Regions from separate parts of the Halomonas sp. A29 genome, predicted to be linked through region 2. Evidence: predicted binding sites of a transcription regulator. Region 2 holds the regulator's gene; each other region holds the start of a gene.
The links. Region 2 encodes sigma-54, which starts transcription at its own class of promoters, with help from an activator protein. Its sites were predicted from a motif close to TGGCACNNNNNTTGCTNT; they were not measured.

Region 1: the regulator sigma-54 is predicted to act here: its motif matches at 1,006-1,023, upstream of SPH52_RS16710 (ANTAR domain-containing response regulator).
Region 3: the regulator sigma-54 is predicted to act here: its motif matches at 1,154-1,171, upstream of glnL (nitrogen regulation protein NR(II)).

The regions. Positions count from the first base shown of each region.
Region 1 is NZ_JAXQPR010000008.1:124,413-126,650, reverse strand. It holds gene SPH52_RS16715 (molybdopterin-dependent oxidoreductase) at 1-641, opposite strand, end outside; gene SPH52_RS16710 (ANTAR domain-containing response regulator) at 1,065-1,697, shown strand; gene SPH52_RS16705 (CmpA/NrtA family ABC transporter substrate-binding protein) at 1,694-2,238, shown strand, end outside.
Region 2 is NZ_JAXQPR010000005.1:245,046-247,283, forward strand. It holds gene lptB (LPS export ABC transporter ATP-binding protein) at 1-19, shown strand, start outside; gene SPH52_RS11555 (RNA polymerase factor sigma-54) at 178-1,599, shown strand; gene hpf (ribosome hibernation-promoting factor, HPF/YfiA family) at 1,708-2,016, shown strand; gene ptsN (PTS IIA-like nitrogen regulatory protein PtsN) at 2,023-2,238, shown strand, end outside.
Region 3 is NZ_JAXQPR010000015.1:59,532-61,769, reverse strand. It holds gene glnA (glutamate--ammonia ligase) at 1-212, shown strand, start outside; gene SPH52_RS21170 (DUF4124 domain-containing protein) at 399-941, shown strand; gene glnL (nitrogen regulation protein NR(II)) at 1,294-2,238, shown strand, end outside.

The sequences.
Region 1 (2,238 bases), on a different contig from region 2:
CTACCCGGCTTCAGTCCCAGATAGAGGTCGGCGATCTCGCAGGTATCGGTGACCCGTGGGTCGATCACCACCACCCGCAGCAGCGGGTTGCGCTGCTTGGCCACCTTCAGGCGCTGGTAGAGCACCGGATGGTTCCAGGCCAGGTTGGAACCCACCAGCACCACCAGCTCGGCCTCTTCCAGGTCCTCGTAGCTGCACGGCACGGCATCGGCGCCGAAGGCACGCTTGTGGGCGGCCACCGCCGAGGCCATGCACAGCCGCGAATTGGTATCCAGGTGCGGCGTGCCGAGAAAGCCCTTGAACAGCTTGTTGGCGACGTAATAGTCCTCGGTCAGCAGCTGCCCGGAAAGGTAAGCGGCGACCGCCTGGCGGCCACGGGTGGCCTGCACCGCCGTGAGCCGTTCGGCCACCGTGGCCAGCGCTGTTTCCCAGTCGACCTCGACGCCGTCGACGCGGGGCTGGGACAAGCGGCCATGGCTGCCCAGCGTCTCGTGCAGGGCCGAGCCCTTCACGCACAGCCGTCCGAAGTTGGCCGGGTGCTCCGGGTCGCCCTGCACGTCGACGATCTCGCCGTTTTCGACGCTGGCCAGCACGCCACAGCCGACGCCGCAGTATGGGCAAGTGGTTCGGGCCTCACGCATGGCGAATCTCCTGTCTTGACGCGAAACGACAACGCCCGCCAACGGCCGTCCCCACAAGGGGGTGGCGGTTGGCGGGCGTCGTTGCCGCTCGGGGCGCTGAACATTGCGCCCCATTGAATTTACCTGATTCATATCAAGCAGAAAGCATGCCATGTGGCGAATAATCGGCGCGTTTCAGCCAGATGCATTTTCCTCCGTTGCACCTCAGGCGTCCTCATTATGCGGCAGCGCACCATGCACCGGCACGGCCGACGGCTGAATGCACCAGACTGGTGCTGGAGAGGCGATTTCCATGCTGCGCCGCATCAATCACACTCGCGGCAGGCACTTGCCGCAGGGTGGAAGTCGCCTGGGAAGCCGCAATTGGAATGCTTCTTGCTAGAAAGTTGGTAGACGCCTTAGCCAGGAATGAGCGACGCCACCATGCCATCCCCCTTGAACATATTGCTGGTTGACGACGAGGTGGTACGTGCCGCCATGGTCGAGGAGGCATTGATGGCCGAAGGGCACCGGGTCATCTGCCGGCTCTCGAGCCCGGCCAGCCTCAACGAGATGGTCGAGCGCCACCAGCCCGACGTGGTGATCATCGACATGGAGAGCCCCGACCGCGACACCCTCGAGAGCATGGCCCTGCTCAACCGCGAGAACCCGCGCCCGGTGGTGTTCTTTGCCGACCAGCACGACTCCGACATGCTGCAGGCCGCGCTCAAGGCCGGCGTCAGCGCCTATGTGGTGGACGGCCTGGTCCCCGAGCGGGTCGAAGCCATCGTCGAGGTGGCCATCGCCCGCTTCGACGCCTTCCAGAGCATGCGCCAGGAGCTCGACAAGGCGCGCAACCAACTGACCGAGCGCAAGCGCATCGAGCGGGCCAAGGGCCTGCTGATGAAGCACCAGGACTGCGACGAGGAGCAGGCCTACCGCATGCTGCGCAAGCTGGCCATGGACCGCGGCCAACGCATCGCCGAAGTGGCAGACAACGTCATCGACATTCTCGACCGCTTGAACCCGATTTCGCCCCCAGGGCGAGCCGCCGACAAACGGGGATCCCGCTCATGAGCCGCCCGCAACACCACGCCACCTCGCCGGAACTCGAGCGCATCACCCTCGGGTTCGTCCCACTGATCGATGCCGCCCTGCTGATCGTCGCCCGCGAACGGGGCTGCTTTGCCGCCCAGGGGCTCGACGTCAGCCTGTCGCGGGAGAACGCCTGGGCCACCCTGCGCGACAAGGTCGCCGCCGGCCTGCTCGATGGCGCCCAGATGCTCGCCCCCATGCCGCTGGCCATGAGCATGGGGCTGGGCCGCGCGCCCTGCGATACCCTGGCCCCGCTGCTGCTCAGCCGCAACGGCAATACCGTGACGCTCTCCTCGCCGCTGAGCGAGGCCAGCGGTGCCGAACTCACCGACAGCCCTTCCGACAGCGCCCTGGCCCTGGGCGACTGGCTGCGCGGGCCGGGCAGCGGCAAGCGCCCACGCCTGGCCATGGTCTACCCCTACTCCTGCCAGCACTACCAGCTGCGCGAATGGCTCACCCTGGGCGACATCGCCCCCGACCGCGACGTGGAGCTGGTCGCCCTGCCACCGCCGCGCATGGTGGA
Region 2 (2,238 bases):
CGAGGATTTCCGCCTATAACGCAATCTTGCACATTAAGCAAGTAATTGATCTTTGTTTAAAACATTCTAATCAGGCATAAATATTGCCGCTGGCATGCATATTGCAATCAATTCTCTTGCATGTCACTGCCTACCGGTCTAGGGTAGAGTTTTCCGGCAGATGAGCCCGTTATCCTCATGGCCATGAAAGCATCCTTGCAACTGCGTGTCGGCACCCAGCTGACCATGACCCCCCAACTGCAGCAGGCCATTGCCCTTCTGCAGCTGTCCACCCTCGATCTACGTCAGGAGATCCAGCAGGCACTGGAATCCAACCCCATGCTGGAGCTTGACGACGACTTCGGTGAACAGGCCGTCAGCGAAACCCAGAGCGATGACTGGGCCAGTGAAATCCCCAGCGAGCTCTCCACCGACAGCGACTGGACGGATACCTACCCCGATCATGGCACGAGCTCCGGCGGCGCTACCGGTGAAGGACCGGACTTCGAGCGCCAGGCTTCGGGGCAGACGCTGGCCGGCCACCTGATCTGGCAATTGGCGATGACCGACCTGAGCGATCGCCAACACATTATCGCCGAGAGTCTAATCGACGCCGTCGATGGTGCCGGTTATCTGTCGCAAACGCTGGAAGAGATCCGCGACGGCCTGCGCCAGCAAGGCCTCGAAGGCCTGCCCACCCGGGAGGTCGAGCAGGTCCTGCTACGCCTGCAACAGTTCGAGCCTACCGGCGTGTTCGCCCGCGACCTGCGCGAGTGCCTGATGCTGCAATTGGCCGCGCTGCCCGACGACACACCGCTGCTCCCCCAGACCCGACGCCTGGTACGCCAGTTCCTCGAGGCATTGGCCTCCGATGATCGCCGTCTCCTCAAGCGTCGCCTGGGGCTGGACGACGATGCCCTGGATGAGGTCATCGCCCTGGTTCGCTCGCTGGACCCCCGCCCTGGCAGCGCCTATGCCGAAGTGAGCAGCAGCTACGTCACTCCGGACCTGGTTGCCTACCACGACGAAGCGGGCTGGCGCGTGGAACTCAACGCCGAGGCCTTGCCCCGGCTACGTATCCAGCCCGACTATGTCGCACTCGTACGACGCGCCGACAAGAGCCAGGACAACCAGTTCCTCAAGGATCACCTGCAGGAGGCGCGCTGGCTGATGAAGAGCCTCGCCAGCCGCAACGACACCCTGCTGCGCGTGGGACGGGAGATCATGGCACGCCAGATCGACTTTCTCGAGCAGGGCGAAGAGGCCATGAAGCCCTTGGTGCTGGCCGATATCGCCCAGACCGTCGAGATGCACGAATCGACCATTTCACGGGTGACTACACAGAAATTCATCCACACGCCGCGTGGCGTATTCGAGCTGAAGTACTTCTTCTCCAGCCACGTCGGTGGCAATGGTGAGGGGGACGCCCACTCCAGTACGGCGATACGCGCCCGTATCCGCAAACTGATCGCCGACGAGCCGCCTCGCAAGCCGCTTTCCGACAGCCGCCTGGTGGATCTGCTGGCCGAGAGCGGCATCGAGGTGGCACGCCGCACGGTAGCGAAGTATCGTGAAGCGCTGGGAATTCCTTCCTCGAGCGAGCGCAAGCGTTTTCGCTGATGTCTCGACACAATGTTGACGCGGGGCAATCACGACTCCCGAGGGGGTTTGCAGGGCAGTAAAAAGGGTTACAATCGAGCCACCACCCGAAGGACGAAGGAGCTTGTCATGCAAGTCAACATCACCGGCCATCATGTTGAACTGACCGATCCACTGCGTGACTACGTGAGCGAAAAGCTTAGCCGCGTCCAGCGCCATTACGACAACATCACCAACGTGCAAGTGACGCTCTCCATCGAGAAGGAGCGTCAACAGGCTGCCTGCACGCTGCACGCCGCCGGCGCCGACCTTCATGCCGAAGCCTCTGATTCTGACATGTACGCCGCTATCGATGCGCTGACTGACAAGCTCGACCGTCAACTGGTCAAACACAAGGAAAAGGCCCAGGCGCGCGCTCAGGGCGCCGGCATTCGCTGAGCTGCCATGACACTGGAAACCATACTGCCCCCTGAACGCGCGCTGTTCGACGTTCCCGGGGGTAGCAAGAAGAGGGTGCTGGAGTTCTTCAGCACCTTCATTGCGCAGAACACTCCGAGCCTCGACAGTCAGGAGGTCTTCGGCAGGTTGGTCGGTCGCGAGAGGCTGGGCAGCACCGGGATCGGCAATGGCGTGGCGATTCCTCATGCCCGCAGCCCCCAC
Region 3 (2,238 bases), on a different contig from region 2:
TGCCGCCGGAAGAGGGCAAGCTGGTTCCGACCGTCGCCAACAGTCTGGATCAGGCCCTCGAGGCGCTGGACGCTGACCGTGCCTTCCTCACCGAAGGCGGTGTGTTCACCGACGACATGATCGATGCCTACATCGAACTCAAGATGGAAGACGTCGAGCGTATTCGCATGACGACGCACCCGATCGAGTTCGACATGTACTACAGCTGCTGATATCGCAGTCTGGACGGCTGGACGAGGCTTGCCTCGCCAGCCGGCACCGCCAAGGGGCTCCGCATCGCGGCGCCCCTTTTTTGTCGTACACTGAGTTGCGAAAGGTTGCGGAGAAACACGTTTTTATTGGCGTATTGGCCGGCCGACAGCGGTGCTGTGTGAGTCGCCGTCGCAGGGAGAGTCCTCATGGTCAAGGCGATCGCGCTGTGTCTGCTGGGCCTGGTGGTGACGCATACGGCGTTGGCCACGACGATCTATCGCACTACCGATGCGCAAGGGAACGTGATCTTCACCGACGACCCCAATCGCGGTGGCGAACCGGTCGAGCTGGCGCCATTGACCGTGATTCCGTCGCAGGTCGAGGGGCGACAGTCCGAGCCGCCACGCGTCGAGGGCGTTGCCCCGCGCATGGGCGAGGCGCCAGGCCAGCCCTTCATGCCCTACGATACCTTTCGCATCCGCTCGCCGGAGCATGGGGCCGACCTTCCTGCCAGCTATGCCGGCAATCTGCAGGTGGAGCTGGCCATCGAGCCGGAACTGCGCCCCGATCACAGCGTGCGGCTGCTGGTTGATGGCCGGGTGAGCCAGACCCCCATGCACACCCGTGCCTTCATGCTCAACGACCTCGGCCGTGGCGAATACGTACTCCAGGCAGAGCTGCTCGATGCCCGAGGACAGGTGCGCCACCGCAGCCCGCCGGTTTCTCTCTACGTGCAAAGAGTCAATTGATGCTGCCTCAGAGTGTCGCCTGATCGTCAGGCGCTCTGCCCCAATCTGATGACTGCGCCCTCTCCTGGCTCATCAATCGTGGACTGCGATGCACCAAGGCGGGAGAGGTTGGTGCTCACTGGCATGGCAGTTTGTCTATTGATGCACCATCATAGTGCATGATGGTCCGCTACATTCGCCCTGAAACGGCGCCATGCTGCGTCAGGGTGGGTTGGCGCGCTTCTTGCTTGGTATGTTCAGTCTTTGAACGTGGCCGGCTTCGGGACGCTGGTTGTGGCGGTCCCTACCGATGCGCCATGACGATGCACATGCTGCTCCACGCACTCCCGCATTTGCCAAGGGAAGGTCGTAAATGTATCGACGCCTGATGGAACACCTCACCACGGCGGTGCTGCTGCTGGACGAAGAGCTGCGGCTGAGCTGGATGAACCCGGCGGCCGAAGCCTTGCTGGCGGTCAGCCTGGGTCGGGTAAGGGGGCTTTGCCTGCCGACGCTGCTGGCCGAGGACGATGGCATGGGCGAGGTGCTGGCCAAGGCTCGCGACGACCAGCATCCCTTCACCCAGCGCGAGATGAGGCTGGCGCTGCTCAGCGGTACCGTCGTCACGGTCGACTATACGGTGACGCCGCTGTCGACCTCGGAGCTGCTGGTGGAGATGGAGCCCCGCGACCGCCTGCTGCGGATCTCACGCGAGGAGGCCTTGCTCAACCGTCAGGAGGCGATCAAGGTGCTGTCGCGCGGCCTGGCCCATGAGGTCAAGAACCCGCTAGGCGGGATTCGTGGCGCCGCGCAGCTGCTGGAGCGCGATCTCGACGACCCCTCCCTGCAGGAGTTCACCCGTATCATCGTCGAGGAGGTCGACCGCCTGCGTGACCTGGTCGACAGCATGCTGGGGCCGAACAAGCTGGTGCGTCACGAGCCGCTCAATGTTCACAAGGTACTGGAACGTGTACGCACGCTGCTGATGGCCGAGACCCCGGCGGTAAGCATCGAGCGTGACTACGATCCCAGCCTGCCGGATTTCCCCGGCGACGAAGCCCAGATGATTCAGGCAGTGCTCAACGTAGCGCGCAACGCCATTGAGGCGATGACCGAGGCGGGCACCGAAGCCCCGAGCCTGCTGTTGCGCACCCGGGCGCGCCGCCAGTTCACCCTGGGAGCGGAGCGTCATCGCCTGGTTTGTGAAGTGGCCATGATCGACAACGGCCCCGGCGTCCCCGAGAGCCTTCAGGAAACCCTTTTCTATCCCATGGTATCGGGGCGTGCCGATGGCAGTGGACTGGGACTGTCCATCGCC